3 regions of the Kinneretia aquatilis genome follow, and region 3 is predicted to be linked to each of the others. Evidence: predicted binding sites of a transcription regulator. Region 3 holds the regulator's gene; each other region holds the start of a gene.

Region 1 (5,237 bases), 970 kb from region 3:
GCAGTTCACCGATACGGCCGGTGTTGAAGTGGTCGCCCATGGCGGGCAGTCTGGCAAGTTCGGTGCGCGCTGACAACTATGAAGATGTCAACACTCGTGGCGTGGGACCGTCCTTGTCTTGGGATTTCCTATTCAGTTCTGGCTGGATCAGAAAGCAAAAGACCGTTGAGTACACCACACCTGATTTGAGCGGCTTGGGCTGGAACCCGAACTGGTCGTTCCGCCCAGGGACCCAGCTGACGGTTTCGTACTCAGAGGACGGGGACAGCGCGCCAGAGGCCAACTGGTACAGCGGCGCGGCTCGTATCAAGAATGTTGAGAGCAAAGGATGGAGCTCCAGGGTTGAGACCTTGGTGAATTTGCCTTGATGTGATGCATGCCCGGCGCAACTGCGGCGGGTCTGCCGCCTCAAGGCGTAGCCAGCCCGCGCCGGTACTGAATCGCCTCGCTGAGATGCTGCACCTCGATGCTCGCGCTGCCCGCCAGGTCGGCCACCGTGCGGGCCACGCGAAGCACGCGGTGGTGGCTGCGGGCGCTCCAGGACAGGCGTTGCGCGGCTTTGATTAAAAAGGCCTGGGCGGCGGGCTCGAGCGCGACATGCGAGTCGACTTGGGCGGCGCTGAGCGCGGCATTGCTGCAGCCTTGGCGTTCCAGAGCCCGCAGGCGAGCGCGGGCGACGCGTTCGGCCACCACGGCGCTGGCTTCGCCATCGGCGGCGCTGTGCAGCAGCTCGGGCGGCTGCACCGGCACCTCGACCAGCAGGTCCAGCCGATCCAGGAAGGGGCCGCTGAGGCGCGACTGATAACGTGCAATCTGATCGGGTGCGCAGCGGCAGGCACGCAGCGGGCTGCCATGGTTGCCGCAGGGGCAGGGGTTCATGGCAGCGACCAGCTGGAAGCGGGCCGGGAACTCTGCCTGGCGCGCGGCGCGCGAGATCAGGATGCGGCCGGTTTCCATCGGTTCACGCAGGGCTTCCAGGGCCGAGCGGTTGAACTCGGGCAGTTCATCGAGAAACAAAACGCCATGCTGGGCGAGTGAGATTTCGCCCGGCCGCGGCGGTGAGCCACCGCCGACCAGGGCCACGGCCGAGGCGCTGTGGTGCGGGTTGCGCATCACGCGCTGGCGCCAGCGCTCGGGCTGAAACTGGCCGGCCAGGCTGAGCACGGCGGCCGATTCCAGGGCCTCGTCTTCGTTCATCGGCGGCAGCAGGCCGCACAGGCGCTGGGCCAGCATGGATTTGCCCGTGCCCGGCGGCCCCACCATCAAGAGGCTCAGGCCGCCAGCCGCGGCGATCTCGAGCGCGCGCTTGGCGCCGGCCTGGCCCTTGATGTCGCGCAGATCGGGCGCCGCCGTGATCGGCTGGGCCGGCAGCAGCGCGCGAGCGCGGGGCAGCAGGCTGTCGCTGCCGGGGCGCAAAGCCTCAACCAGATCAAGCAGATGCCGCGCCGCATGCACCGGCACGCCCTCGACCAGGGCCGCCTCGGCCGCGCTGGCCTCGGGCAGCAGCAGGCGCCTGCTGCTGCCTTCGCGCCGCAGCGCCAGGCTCATGGCCAGGGCGCCACGCACCGGACGCAGCTCGCCGCCCAGAGACAGCTCACCGGCGCATTCCAGCCGCTCCAGCTGCTGTGCATCGATCTGCTCGCTGGCCGCCAGCAGGCCCAGGGCGATGGGCAGGTCGAAGCGGCCGCCTTCCTTGGGCAGCTCCGCCGGCGCCAAATTCACCGTGATTCTTTTGTTGTGGGGAAAAGCGAGCCCGCTGTTTTGCAGGGCCGCGCGTACGCGTTCGCGCGATTCCTTGACCTCGGTTTCGGCCAGGCCGACCAAGGTGAAGGAGGGCAGGCCGTTGGCCAGATGCACCTCCACGCTGACCGGTGCGGCGGTCAGCCCGTCCAGGGCGCGGCTGTGGACAACGGCCAGAGACATGGTCTTCTTGCTCTCCCTTGCAGGTGCCGGGCGGGCCGGGTCGGGCCCGCCGGCTGGCTTGATTGTGCCCGCCGGCCCGAGCTTTCAGGCACACAAAGCGTGCCTTGCACCAAGAGAGTGCGCTTGGGCTGGTGCTCGGTCTCGGTCCTGCGAGCAATTGGTGCATGGGCCTCGGTGTTTGCCCTGGACAAAGGATCTGCCGCCGCCCGCCTGAAAGCTGGCACGGAAGCTGCGATGCCAAAGCCAAGTGCCCACAAGTGCCCGCAATGGCCCCGGCTTTCTCGTCTCCCCGTCTTTCACGGCTTTTGTTTGTCCTTTTTGAATCAACCTTCCAGGAGTTCCGCATGAAGACAACACCGTTTGCTTTGGCCACGACCTTTGCCCTGGTTCTGGGCACCTTGCTGCCCCTGGCGGCACAGGCCGAAGAGGCTGCCAGCCCGCTGAGCTTCAATGCCAGCGTCACCACCGATTACCGCTACCGCGGTATTTCGCAAAGCCGCCTGAAGCCCGCTCTGCAAGGCGGCGCGGACTATGTGGCTGCCAACGGCTTCTACATCGGCACCTGGGCCTCCACCATCAAGTGGATCAAGGACGCACCCTACAACGGCGGCGCTTCGGTGGAGATCGATGTGTACGGTGGCTACAAGACCGAGGTGGCACCGGGCCTGACCCTCGATGTGGGCGCGCTGACCTACATCTACTCGGGCAATGACCTGAACCCCAGCGCCAACACCACCGAGGTCTACGGCGCCCTGAGCTACGGCGTCTTCACCGCCAAGTATTCGCACAGCACCACCAATCTCTTCGGCACCGCCAACAGCAAAGGCAGCGGCTACCTGGACCTGAGCGCCACGCTGGATCTGGGCGAGGGCTTCAGCCTGGTGCCGCATCTGGGCCGCCAGAAGGTCAAGAACAACCCGGCCGGTTCCTACGCCGATTACGCGGTGACCCTGAACAAGGACTACGCCGGCATCAGCTTCGGCGCCACCTTGATCAACACCAACACGGACGCCTACGTCGGTGGCCCGTCGTCCAAGAACCTGGGCAAGAGCGGCTTTGTGCTCTCGGCCAAGAAGACCTTCTGATCTGCTCGGATCGAACTCAAGACTTCGGAGACTCTCCTCATGAAACTCATCACCGCCATCATCAAACCCTTCAAGCTCGACGAGGTGCGCGAAGCCCTGAGCGCCATCGGCGTGCAAGGCCTGACTGTCACCGAGGTCAAGGGCTTCGGTCGCCAGAAAGGCCACACCGAGCTCTACCGCGGCGCCGAGTACGTGGTGGACTTCCTGCCCAAGGTGAAGGTCGAGGCCGCCGTGGCCGACGCCGTGGTGGAGCAGGTGATCGAGGCCATCGAGGGCGCCGCCCGCACCGGCAAGATCGGTGACGGCAAGATTTTTGTCTCTCCGCTGGACCAGGTGGTGCGCATCCGCACCGGCGAAACCGGTCAAGACGCGCTCTGAACCCGCCCGAGCGCAACTCAACAAGACGCCAGCCAGGCACACCCAAAATCCGTAGGAGATCTGCAATGATCATCAAGAAACTTCTCGCCACCTTGGCCCTGGCCGCCGCGGTGCTCGCACCGGCTGCCTGGGCGCAAGACGGCGCAGCCTCGGCCCCGGCTGCGGTGGCCACCGCAGCGGCGCCCGACGCCAGCGCGCCCGCCGCCGTCGCGCCGGTCGCACCTGCCCCAGAAGCCTCGGCCGCAGCGCCGGCCAGCGCCGCCCCGGCCGATGCGGCCTCGGCCCCGGTGCTGGTGCCCAACAAGGGCGACACCACCTGGATGATGCTGTCCACCCTGCTGGTCATCCTGATGACCGTGCCCGGCCTGGCCCTGTTCTACGGCGGCCTGGTGCGCAGCAAGAACATGCTGTCGGTGCTGATGCAGGTGATGGTGGCCTTCTCCATGATCGTGGTGCTGTGGGTGATCTACGGCTACAGCTTCGCCTTCACCGAGGGCAATGCCTTCATCGGCGGCACCGACCGGCTGATGCTCAAGGGCGTCTGGGACAACGCGGCCGGCACCTTTGCCAACGCGGCCACTTTCAGCAAGGGCGTGGTCATCCCGGAGATCGTGTTCGCAGCCTTCCAGGCCACCTTCGCCGGCATCACCGCCTGCCTGATCATTGGCGCCTTTGCCGAACGCATCAAGTTCAGCGCCGCCCTGGCTTTCCTGGCTCTGTGGTTCACCTTCAGCTACCTGCCGGTGGCGCACATGGTTTGGTTCTGGATGGGCCCGGACGCCTACACCGCTGCAGGTGTGGTCGATGAAATGAACGGCAAGGCCGGTCTGCTCTGGCAATGGGGCGCGCTGGACTTCGCCGGCGGCACCGTGGTTCACATCAATGCCGCCGTGGCCGGCCTGGTCGGCGCCTTCATGGTGGGCAAGCGCATCGGTTACGGCAAAGAGGCCTTCACCCCGCACAGCCTGACCCTTACCATGGTCGGCGCCTCGCTGCTGTGGGTGGGTTGGTTCGGCTTCAACGCCGGCTCGGCGCTGGAAGCCAACGGCTTCGCCGCCCTGGCCTTCATCAACACCCTGGTGGCCACCGCCGCTGCGGTGCTGTCCTGGTCCATCGGTGAAGCGCTGCACAAGGGCAAGGCTTCGATGCTGGGCGCGGCCTCCGGCGCCGTGGCCGGCCTGGTGGCCATCACCCCGGCCGCTGGCAATGTGGGTGTCGGCGGTGCGCTGATCATCGGCGTGATCGCGGGCTTCGCCTGCCTCTGGGGCGTGTCGGGTCTAAAGAAGCTGCTAGGCGCGGACGACTCGCTCGATGTCTTCGGCGTGCACGGCGTGGGCGGCATCGTCGGTGCCCTGCTGACCGGTGTTTTCAACTCGCCCAATTTGGGCGGCCCCAGCCTGGTCGCTGACTGGGTGACGGTCAGCATGGTGACGGCCGATGCCTACACCATCGCCGGCCAGGTGCTGACGCAGGCCAAGGCTGTGGGCGTGACCGTGATCTGGTCGGCTGTGGTCTCGGTGGTCGCCTACAAGCTGGTGGACCTGGTCATCGGCCTGCGCGTCAGCGAAGAAGACGAACGCCAAGGTCTGGACATCAGCTCGCATGGCGAGACGGCGTACCACAAATGATTTTCTAGGACGGGCTGTGCAGGGGTTTGATCACTGCGCGGTACCGGATTGAGAACAAGCCGCCCGATCCTTGGATCGGGCGGCTTTTTTTTTGTGTGGCGAGGGAGGCTGCAGACGGCACATTGCGGACTTCCGCCGTCTTGATGGATCTTTCTCGCTGCGGTGGCTCGGCCCGCCGCCGGGCTCATGGTTCGCGGGTCGGCTCTTTGAGCCGACTCCCCTC
Region 2 (5,237 bases), on a different contig from region 3:
TTGCTGCCATGCCTGTGCCCGTGGCACTTTTCACCCTTTGGTCATGCGGGCTGGCAATGGCACTGGATGCGGTTCAAATGCAGCGCTCAATCGACTCGCTGTGGCTGCGTGGATTGGCCTCAACAGGTCCGCCTCACGCCTGTGGTAGCGTGTCGCGCTTTGATGCGATCGTGACCCGGGGGGTGGTAGCTGGCCGTACGCATGCCGCGCCATCACGATTGCAGCTTTGGGTGTTTCCTGGATAGAAAAAGAGATTGCTTGTGAACAACAACTTTGCAAAGTCTGTGATTGGGTCCGTGGTGCTGGCTGCTGTGCTCTCTGGTTGCTCCAGTGAAACGCCTGAAAAGCTGGTGGGGTCGGCGAAGGGTTATCTTGAAAAGAATGACCGCAAGGCGGCTTTGATTCAGTTGAAAACGGCGATCCAGAAGAACGGTAATTTGTCTGAAGCTCGCTTCTTGCTGGCCAAGACCTTGTCTGAGATGGGCGATCAGGAGGGGGCTCTGATTGAGTTGAGCAAAGCCTCGCAACTGGGTTATCCAGACGAAGAAGTTCAGCCCTTGGAAGCGAGGGTGCTGATCCTCCAGGGCGAGATGGCCAAGATCGTAGAGAAATTTGCCAATCCGGTTCTGAAAGGGGCGGAGTCGCAGTCTGATTTGCTGACCTCCTTGGCGGTGGCGCATTCATCGCTCGGACATTTGACGGACGCGCGAAAGACGATCGATCTTGCGCTCAAGCTCTCGCCAAGAGATGTTCGGGCGCGTTTGACCGAAGCTCGTTTGCGCGCGGCTGAAGGGCGAGTCGACGAAGCCTTTGCGCAAGTCATTGAGCTGTCGCGTGAGCAGCCGAAGCGCAGTGACGTGGCGCTCTTGTTGGGGGAATTCCAAGAGGCCAAGGGAGATGTGCGGGCAGCAATTGCGTCCTATCGAAAAGCTGTTGACCTCGATTCGGTGAACTATGTAGCCCAAAGTCGCGCTTTGGCGGCGTTGATTGGGCAGCAGGATTACAAGGAGGCTCAGATTGTTTGGGAGTCGATGAATGCGAAGATCCCCAACAACCTCAATACTGCGTACTTCGGAGTCTTGCTCGCCTTTGAGCGGGGTGAGTTGAAGCTGGCGGAAGAGCGCCTCCAGCCCTTGTTGAAATATGGTGCTGCGAACGGCCGGGTCTTGTACTTGGCGGGTGCTGTGTATTTCCAGAAGGGTGCAATGACCCAGGCTGAGACCTATTTGGGTAAAGCCATGAGCACCAGCTTGGGTGAGGCGGCGCCAGGTGTTCGCACATTGCTGGCCCGTGTTTTGATTCGAATCGGCAATCCGGCCAAGGCCTGGGTGTTGATCCAGCCCTTGCTGGAGCGCTCGCCGGTGGATGCCGAAGCCTTGGCGGTGGGGGCTGAGGCCAGCCTCAAATTGGGGGAGTTCGCGAGGGCTGAGACACTGTTCAAGCAGGTGGTGCAGGTCAACCCGAACGATTCGCGGGCGCGGACCTTTTTGGCTGTCGAGCGCTTGAAGAAGGGGGATGTTGAGTCCGGGATTCAAGAGCTTCGGGCCATCTCCGAACGCGAGAAGGCTGTCACGGCAGACCTTGCCTTGATCAGTTCCTTGATCAGCAAGAAGGACTACGTGCGCGCCTTGGAGGCTGTGTCCAATCTGGAGAAGAAGGACCCCAAGAGCCCCGATGCGGCCAATCTGCGTGGGCAGATTGAGCTTCAGCGTGGCGATGTTGCGCGCGCGCGCGAGGCTTTTGAGGCTGCAATGAAGCTCGATTCACAGTCTTTCGTGGCAGCCCATAGCCTTGCGGATCTGGATGTGCGCAATCAGCGCGTGGATCTGGCGCTGGCGCGCTTTGAGCGCATGAGTGCCGAGAACCCGAAGAACATCAGCACTCGGATGGCTGTGGTGGGCCTTCGTGAGCAGATGGGAGCCAAGGCCTCGGACTTGATTGCTGTTCTGTCGGAGGTGGTCAAGGATCTTCCCGCGGAGGTTGCGCCGCGGGTGCAACTGAGTCGCTTCTACCTTCGCAGTGGCGACACGACCAAGGCCTTGGCTTTGGCGCAAGACACCATCACGCAATTGCCCAACCGCCCCGAGGGCTTGGAGTTGCTGGCGGATGCATATGCAAGCCGAGGTGATTTCATTCAAGCCGAGAACCAGCTGAGCAAGCTGATCTTGATGCAGCCCAAGTCGGTCAAGCCATTGTTGTCGCTTGCCAAGATGCATGTGGCCAACAACAAGTTCGATGCTGCAATTTCGGTGCTTCGTAAGGCCATGCTATTGCAGCCGGACCACCGGGATGTGCAGTCTGCACTGGTCTCGGTATTGGCAGGTTCAGGCAAGGCAGATGATGCCTACAAGTTGTGCCAGCAGATCCAAAAGAGTCATCCGAAATTGCCGCTGGGCTGGGCGTTGGCCGGTGACGTGGCTGCGTTCAAGAAGGACTGGGGTGCAGCTGTTGATTGGTATCGGAAGGCACTTCAGGTGGATGGGCGTCACACGGATGTGGCGATCAAGCTTCACAAGTCCCTGCTCATGGCCAAGGATGTTTCTGCTGCCGATTCGTTTGCTCAGCAGCGCTCTCAAGCCCTGCCGAACGATGCCATCTTCACCTTCTACCTCGGAGACGTTGCCCTGAGTCGAAAGGACTTCGCTCAAGCAGAGCGTTGGTACGGAGCGGTGCTCAAGATGCAGCCGGAGAATGTTGGGGCGCTCAACAACATGGCGTGGTTGTACAACAAGTCGAAACGCCCGCAGGCGAAAGAGCTGGCGGAGCGTGCTCAACGCTTGCAGCCGCGCAGCGCGGGCGTGCTGGATACCTTGTCTGAGATCCATTCGGATCAGGGGGACTTCGCCAAAGCGGTCGAACTTCAGCGCAAAGCCGTTGATTTGGATGGATCGGTTGCCAATTACCGACTCAATCTGGTCAAGCGACTGCTGGCGGCGGGGCAGAAGGATCAGGCCAAGTCCGAGTACGAGAAGTTGGGGCGCGAGCGGCCAGAGTACGCCAGGTCAGATGAATACCGGCAACTCGCCAAGAGCTTGTGATCCTTCAGGCGCTGCCTCCTTGGTGTGCGCCTGATTGGGGTGCTTGCAGTTTTTTTGGGGGGGGGGGGCAGATTTGAGGGTGTCGGAAATTTTTACGGATGCCCTGGTTGTTGTGAGTTCTGTCCTCGGCCAAGTTTGTAAGTTGTTGATTGTTAAATGAATTTCATTGTTGGCACGCCAAGTGCTTGCGATAGGGCAGGGAATGTCCCAAACCTCTTTTGGAGAAACACTCATGAACGCAGCAAAGAAAGTCCTCGCCGGCTTTGGTTTGATGGCAGCAGTGGCTTCCGCCAGCGCCGCTACCTTCCAGACCCCCGATGGTCTCCTGAATAACTTCGGTGGCTTCGACTGGTCGTCGTCGTCGTCCGTGCTCATCAAGAGCTACGACATTACCGCGCAGAACATTGGCTCTGGCTGCGCTGTCGGCGCTTTCGGCCCCAACTTCACCGGCGGCTGCACTGGCACGTCTGATGTGATCGACGTGTTCTACAACTCCTTCGCTGTGGCTGTTCTGCAGGCTGGTGGTGGTAACTTCGTGCTGCCCAATCTGGTGCAAGGCACCGGTGGTGCTGGCTACGAGATCACCGTGCGCGCAAACTTCCAAGAGAAGGTGACGTGCTTGAACTACAACTGCTCGCTGGTGTCGATCACTCCGATCACCGGTACCTGGGGCATCTACCTGGACAACACCCCCGACGCAGCCCTGGTTAGCCAGTCTGGTTTTGGTGACGGCGATCAAATCTTGGGCGGTTCTTTCACCGGTGGTCAAACCGTGGCCGGCCCACAGGGCTTTACCAATCCGAGCAGCGGCCTGACCAGCGCTTCGGTGAATGGCACGACCAGCTACACCAACAATGCCTACATCTTGCCCAACCTGAATGGCACCACGGTTCAGTCGACCCTGGGCTTCCTGGGCGGCACCAACGGTACCTGGACCCAGCCGACTTCTTGGCAAGGTAGCGGCTTCGGCGTGGGCGGCAACGGTCTGCCGGTCGGCGACAACACCGCTTTCATCGGCCAAGCTGATGCCAGCCAGTCCTTCTTCTTCAGCGTGCCTGAGCCGACTTCGTTGGCTCTGACTGGTTTCGCTCTGCTGGGCCTGGGCCTGTCGGCTCGCCGTCGCAAGCAAGCTTGAGCTTGTTTCAAAGCTGGCTTGGTCATTGATCAGGCTGGCTAGCAGCAAGATGAAAGGGGCGCTCTAGCGCCCCTTTTTTTGTTTTGAGTTCTCTTTTTTGTCGGAAGCGATAGCCACCCTTCCTTCATCCGTGCTGCGTCGGCGTAATGGTTGGCTTCGTGGTGATCAGCTCCTCAAGGGGGTGTCGCAGGGATCGCGAGGTGGCAGCGGGGCCCGAGCCCAGCCTTCCCATGAACACGGCGCGATTTGAGGCGTCCGTGCCCAGCAGGGCTTCAAGCCGGGCTTTCACCTCCTGGGCCAGGTCAATCACCTTCGTTTCCCTGGAGAACTTGCGGTTCTCGCGTGCGTAGCGTGCAAACACAAGCGGAGTGATTTCCGGCTGCATTTGTAAATTCAAGTGCGTGGATGTGAGCCAAAACCTCTGCATCGCACGGCCGGCGTCCACGAAGTCTTCGAGTGTCCGAGCTTGTTGTTTTGCCACCAGCACGTAGTGCGCGCCGCAGCGCAGGCCTGGGAGAAGGTCCAGCTGAATTCTTGGTGCCCATGTCCCAGCCAGAAATCGGTTGAAAAAGCGCACCCGCTCCCAGCTTCCCATGACGAACTCCATCAGGCGGGTCGTCATTGGGTCTGTGCCGAGCGCTTGTTCAGGAACTTTGCTCGTGCTGAACTGCTTGCGCCAGTCGATGATGTCGCGATGCACCTCGTAGGCCTCAGGGGAAGTCAGGCGGATCTTTGCGGAATGGAACATCAGCCAGGCGGTGTTCCAGCGGGCTTGGGGCCCTTCTAGCCACAAGATTTCGAAGCCGTCGCCGCAAGCCGATTCAAGTGATTGCTTCTGGCTCGCGGTCAGTGGGGTGGTACTCAAGGGTCGCCGTTGAACGCTTCGGCTTTGAATGCAGTCAATCAATGGGCTGCGTGTTGAGCTGTCGCTGGGTGAGAAATGCCAGTCAAATACTGGGCGAGCCTCGGGTGAGGATGCTCTGTGCGTGGACACAAGTCTCAATCCGTATTCGCTGGCGGCAATGGCTGCAGTTTCGATCAGCGCGCCCAGTGCAATCTGACTC
Region 3 (5,237 bases):
TGAGGCGCTCAGCCATTGGCATGGGCAACAGCCAGAACGTCACGCCCCTGGTCAGCGGCCAGGCTCAGACTGTCAGCCTGGGCCTGCGTCAGTCGCGGCTGTACAGCATCCAAGTGCCGCCGGGCCGTCGGCAGCTCAAGTTCCAGCTTTCCGGGGGCACGGGCGATGGCGATCTCTACGCCCGCCTGGCATCGGCGCCGAGCACCACGGTGTATGACAAGAAATCCGATGGCTCGAGCAATGCCGAAACCATCACTTTCGCCTCACCCGTGGCGGGCACCTACTATCTGCTGCTCAATGCCTACGCCCCGGTCCACAACGCGCGCCTGCTGGCGACCTTGAGCTGAAGCCAGGCGGCGCTGGCCGCCAGCTTCGGGGCCGGTGCTCCAGGCGACCGGCCCTTGTCTTTTCAGCTGCGGCGCTGGCGACCGGCGCGCAGGCCCAGGGCTGCCAGGCCCAGGCCCATCAGCAGCCAAGTCTGCGGTTCCGGCACGGCAGCCAGCATGCCCTGGCCGAGGTAGCTGTGGGTCAGCGTGGTCGGGTGGATGCGGTCCCAGTACATATAACTCTCGGGGCTGCTGCAGATGCTGCCGTCGGGCTGGCCGACATAGCCGGTGAAGCAGGCTTGGGTGACATTGCTGAAGCCGTAGAGCGCCGCGTTGTCGACCAGGGCTTGCTGCGTGCCCAGGGTGTCGAAATAACGGATGTCAATGCCGGGCAAGGTGCGCAGCTGGCCGATGGCCTGATTCAGGCCAAAGTTGAAGCCCAGGGAGAGCTGGTGGAGCTGGCCCGACAGGCCGGACGACAGGCCGGCCGGTGTCTGGCCCAGGTCGGGCAGGCCTGGCATCAGGAAGCTGCGCGCACCCAGGCCGTAGAGGGTCTGCACCGCGCTGCTGAGGTTCTGGATGGCCGCTTGCGCCGTGGCCTGCGAGAAACCCAGGTACTGGAAATCATTGGCCCCGCCCCAGAGCACGTAAAGGGCCTGGCTGTCGGCGGCCGAGCCAGCCAGGCCGGACTGGAAGGCGCCCACTTGCGAGAGCATGCCCGTGTTCTGCAAGGCGGCCGGGGCGCCTGCGGCCACCGCCGCGCCGTTGAGCCAGCCGGTTTGGGCACCGCCCCAGGCGTAGTCCTGCAGGCTCACGCCCAGGCCTTGGGCGAGGTGCTCGACGGCCACCTGGCCGTTGGAAAAACGACCCTGGAAATAGTTGCCCGGCTGGGGCACGGCGCCGCTGGTGGCGCGGTAGAAATTGCCGTTGTCCGAGAGGCTGTCGCCGAAGGCGATCACGCGGCTGTAGCTGGTGGCGGCACTGCTGCTTGTGGCCTGAGCCTGAGCTTGGGAGGGGGCGGCCCAGGCCAGGTTGGCGGCGAGTATCAGCAGCGCGGGCAGGCGGGCGCCGGCCGGGGAGCGGAGGGTGGTGTTCACGGCAGACCTTTCAAGTAACGATCCAAGTCAGCGGCATGATGGCATGTCTCGAAATGGGATTCACCTGAAATCGGTGTGCGTGTTCACGTTTGGGGGTGAACGGGTGAACGGGTGAACAGGTGAACAGGTGAACAGGTGAATGGTGAATCGTGGGGTGTGGTTCACCAGTTTACTGATTCACCCGTTCACTCAAGCTTCAACCTTCAAACCACCCGCCGCATCGTCGTCGTCCCGATGTGCATGCCTTCGCGGTATTTGGCGACGGTGCGGCGCGCGACCTGGATGCCTTGCTCTTCCAGCATGCTGGCCAGGGCGCTGTCGGAAAGGGGTTTGGCCGGGTTCTCGGCGGCGATGAACTGCTTGATCAGCTCGCGTACGGCGGTGCTGGAGGCCTCGCCGCCGGCCTCGGTGGACAGGCCCGAGCCGAAGAAATACTTGAGCTCGAAGGTGCCGAAGGGCGTGGCCATGTACTTGGCCGTGGTCACGCGCGAGATGGTCGATTCGTGCAGGCCCAGCTCATCGGCGATCTCGCGCAGCACCAGGGGCTTCATGGCCACGGCGCCGTGGCTGAAGAAACCTTTTTGCCGCTCGACGATGGCGGTGGAGACGCGCAGGATGGTGTCGAAGCGCTGTTGGATGTTCTTGATGAACCAGCGTGCCTCCTGCAGCTGGCCGCCCAGGGCGCTGTTGCTGATGCCGCCGCGCGTCTGGCGCAGGGCGTTGGCGTAGAGCTCGTTGATGCGCAGCTTGGGCGCGACCTCGGGGTTGATGATGACGCGCAGCTCGCGGCCGACCTTGCGCACGATCACGTCCGGGATCACCGCCGGCGCCTGGCCGCGGGCAAAGCGCCGGCCGGGCTTGGGCTCCAGGGCCACGATCAGGGCTTGCGCTTCACGCAGCAAGGCATCGTCGGCGCCGGTCAGCAGCATCAGGCGGCGGCTGTCGCGCTTGGCCAGCAGGTCCAAGTGCTTTTTGCAGATCATGATGGCGATCACCTGCGGCGCGCTGCGCGGCAGCTGGCGCAGCTGCAGCTCCAGGCATTCCGTCAGCTCGCGGGCACCGACGCCGGGCGGGTCCATGTGGTGCAGCCATTTGAGGGCGATGCGCAGGTGGTCGAGCAGCTCCTCGCGCTCGGCGGCGCTGTCCTCGTCACCGTCCGGCACCAGGGCCTCGGCGATGGCTTCCAGGCTGTCCTCGAGATAGCCGTCCTCGTTGAGAGAGTCGATCAGCAGGCGTAGCGCAAGCTGGTCGGTATCGCTGAGGTGCATGCCGGCCATCTGCTGGACCAGATGCTCTTGCAGGCTGATCTCGGCCGATTCCTGGTCGCTGCGTTCGCCGTCTTCATCGTTGCTGCCCGAGCCGCTGCCGCTGTTGCTGGGCAGTTCGCGGATGCCGTCGAAATCGTCGCCCTCGGTGCCGTTCTCCCAGTCCTCGCGTTCGGTGCTGCCGAAGTCTTCGGCCTGCAGCTCGGGTGTGGCCTCGGCCTCGGCGCCGCCGCCCAGCTCACGGTCGGCGCCGCTGTCCTCGGCGGCGCTGGCCGGGCGCAGCTCGGGCAGCTCGGGCGTGGCGACGGAGAAGTCTTCTTCGGTTTCGAGCAGCGGGTTCTGCGCCAGCATCTGCTCGACTTCCTGATTCAGCTCCAGCGTGGACAGTTGCAGCAGGCGGATCGATTGCTGCAGCTGCGGCGTCAAGGCCAGATGCTGGCTCAGTCGAACCTGGAGTGACTGCTTCATGGCGCGGGCTCAGGGGCAGTCGTGAGATGCAGGAATCCCTGCATCAGCCCCGCGCGGGGCTGCCGTGGCAGCGGGCGTGTAGGCATCCATGGCCGGCTCTACATGCGGAAATGTTCGCCGAGATAGACCTTGCGCACATCGGCGTTGGCCACGATCTCGTCCGGCGTGCCCTCGGCCAGCACCGAGCCCTCGCTGATGATGTAGGCCCGGTCGCAGATGCCCAGGGTCTCGCGCACATTGTGGTCGGTGATCAGCACGCCGATCTGGCGCGCTTTCAGGAAACCGATGATGCGCTGGATCTCCAGCACCGCGATCGGGTCCACGCCGGCGAAGGGTTCGTCCAGCAGGATGAAGCGCGGTTGCGTGGCCAGGGCGCGGGCGATCTCGACGCGGCGGCGTTCGCCGCCCGAGAGCGCCGGCGCCGGGCTGTCGCGCAGCTTCTCGATGCTGAGGTCGTGCAGCAGCGCTTCCAGCAGCTCCTTGATGCGCGGCTCTTTCAGCGCGCGGCCCTGCTCGTCGCGCTGCAGCTCCAGCACGGCGCGGATGTTCTGTTCCACCGTGAGCTTGCGGAAGATCGAGGCCTCCTGCGGCAGATAGCTCAGTCCCAGGCGGGCGCGCTGGTGGATGGGCAGGTGCTCGACCGATTGGCCGTCGATGTGGATCTCGCCGGCGTCGGCGCGCACCAGGCCCACGATCATGTAGAAGCTGGTGGTCTTGCCGGCGCCGTTGGGGCCCAGCAGGCCAACCACCTCGCCGCTGTTGACGCCCAGATGCACGTTCTTGACCACGCGGCGCACGCCGTAGCTCTTGGCCAGGCCCTCGGCTTCCAGGCGGCTGCGCGGGCCGGATTCGAGGGCGGCCACGGGCGCGTGATGGGGGCTGGCGACGCTGCTGTTGCTGCTGCTCATGGCGCTTTGCGGGGGCTCAGGCTGGTGCTGGGCTTGAGTTGCACGCCGGAGGCCGCGGCCGCGGGTGCCGAGGCGGCCTCGGGCGCGCCGCCGCGCGGCATCATCACCACACGGACCCGGCCGCTCGGGTGGGGCGAGGTCTGGCCGCCCTCGAGGGTGAAGACCTCGCTGCGGTTGTCGAACAGGATGACTGCGCCGGTCACCTCGTCGGCCACCGTCGTGCCCTGCAGGCGGCGCACCACGGCATTGCCGATGAAGCGCACGGTGTCGCTGCGGGTGTCGTATTCAAGCTGGTCGGCCAGGCCTTCGATGGCCTCGCCCGGCACATCGCGCGCCTGGCGGAAGCTGACCTGCTTGCCGGTCTGGCCATTGGCATAGACCTGGTAGTAGCCGTCGCCGGTTTCGCGCACATCGAGCTTCTCGGCGCGCAGCACCAGGCTGCCCTTGCTCAGCACCACATCACCGTTGAACTCGGTGCGCTGCTTGGCGATCTCGACGCTGCCGCCGTTCTTGGAGCTGATGTTCAGCGGCTTGGCGCGGTCGCCTTTTTCCGCCCAGCCCGAAGTCGAGGCCCCGCCCAGCAGCAAGGCTGCCAGCAAGCCGGGCAAGACGGAAAAGCGCGGTGACAGCTTCATGGGCAGCAGCAGGAGGGATGGAGGAGGGGGCAGGCCGGGCAATCGAATCAAGCGAGCACGCGTTCGCCGCCCGTGAAGGCGGCACAAAACTTGCAGGCCATTCTAGTACGGGCCTGGGTCAGCCCGGAGCGCCCGCCGTGCGTGAAGCGTGAGCATCACGCCGCGGTGCGTCCGGTGCCATCCATTCATCAGGCCTTGCCGCCGCGCAGCTGTTGGATCAGATGGTTGCTCAGGGCGAGGGCGGCCTGGTGGCCCACCGCGGCGCTCTGCCCCGGGCCAGCGGCCAGGCTGGGGCTGGTCAGGAAACGGCCGCCGATGCCCAGGGCTGGCACCGTCTCCGCACGGTAGGCAGCGGCCAGCTGGGCCGATTGCGCCATCCGGCTGTTGGCGGTGAAGGAGTTGAAGGCCGCCTTGAACTTGGCCTCTTCCAGGCCGAGGCTGACGGCGAATTGGGTGATGGCCTTCTCATCGCTGAGGTCCAGACGCTGGACATGGATGGCCTTGAACACGGATTCGTGGAAATCGCCCAGGCGGCCGA

The links. Region 3 encodes sigma-54, which starts transcription at its own class of promoters, with help from an activator protein. Its sites were predicted from a motif close to TGGCANGNAANCTGCTTT; they were not measured.
Region 1: C1O66_RS18635 (TorF family putative porin) is a predicted target of sigma-54. The motif match lies at 2,142-2,159, and genes of this name have one in related genera.
Region 2: pepA (flocculation-associated PEP-CTERM protein PepA) is a predicted target of sigma-54. The motif match lies at 3,209-3,226, and genes of this name have one in related genera.

What each region holds. Positions count from the first base shown of each region.
Region 1 covers NZ_POSP01000003.1:3,595,412-3,600,648, forward strand. The annotation lists gene C1O66_RS18625 (hypothetical protein) at 1-368, shown strand, start outside; gene C1O66_RS18630 (YifB family Mg chelatase-like AAA ATPase) at 409-1,923, opposite strand; gene C1O66_RS18635 (TorF family putative porin) at 2,268-3,008, shown strand; gene glnK (P-II family nitrogen regulator) at 3,048-3,386, shown strand; gene C1O66_RS18645 (ammonium transporter) at 3,458-5,014, shown strand.
Region 2 covers NZ_POSP01000004.1:661,069-666,305, forward strand. The annotation lists gene prsT (XrtA/PEP-CTERM system TPR-repeat protein PrsT) at 261-3,038, shown strand; gene pepA (flocculation-associated PEP-CTERM protein PepA) at 3,271-4,173, shown strand; gene C1O66_RS22505 (nitroreductase family protein) at 4,298-5,237, opposite strand, start outside.
Region 3 covers NZ_POSP01000003.1:2,626,166-2,631,402, reverse strand. The annotation lists gene C1O66_RS14465 (pre-peptidase C-terminal domain-containing protein) at 1-347, shown strand, start outside; gene C1O66_RS14460 (SGNH/GDSL hydrolase family protein) at 410-1,423, opposite strand; gene C1O66_RS14455 (RNA polymerase factor sigma-54) at 1,627-3,156, opposite strand; gene lptB (LPS export ABC transporter ATP-binding protein) at 3,255-4,064, opposite strand; gene lptA (lipopolysaccharide transport periplasmic protein LptA) at 4,061-4,699, opposite strand; gene C1O66_RS14440 (thiol:disulfide interchange protein DsbA/DsbL) at 4,888-5,237, opposite strand, start outside.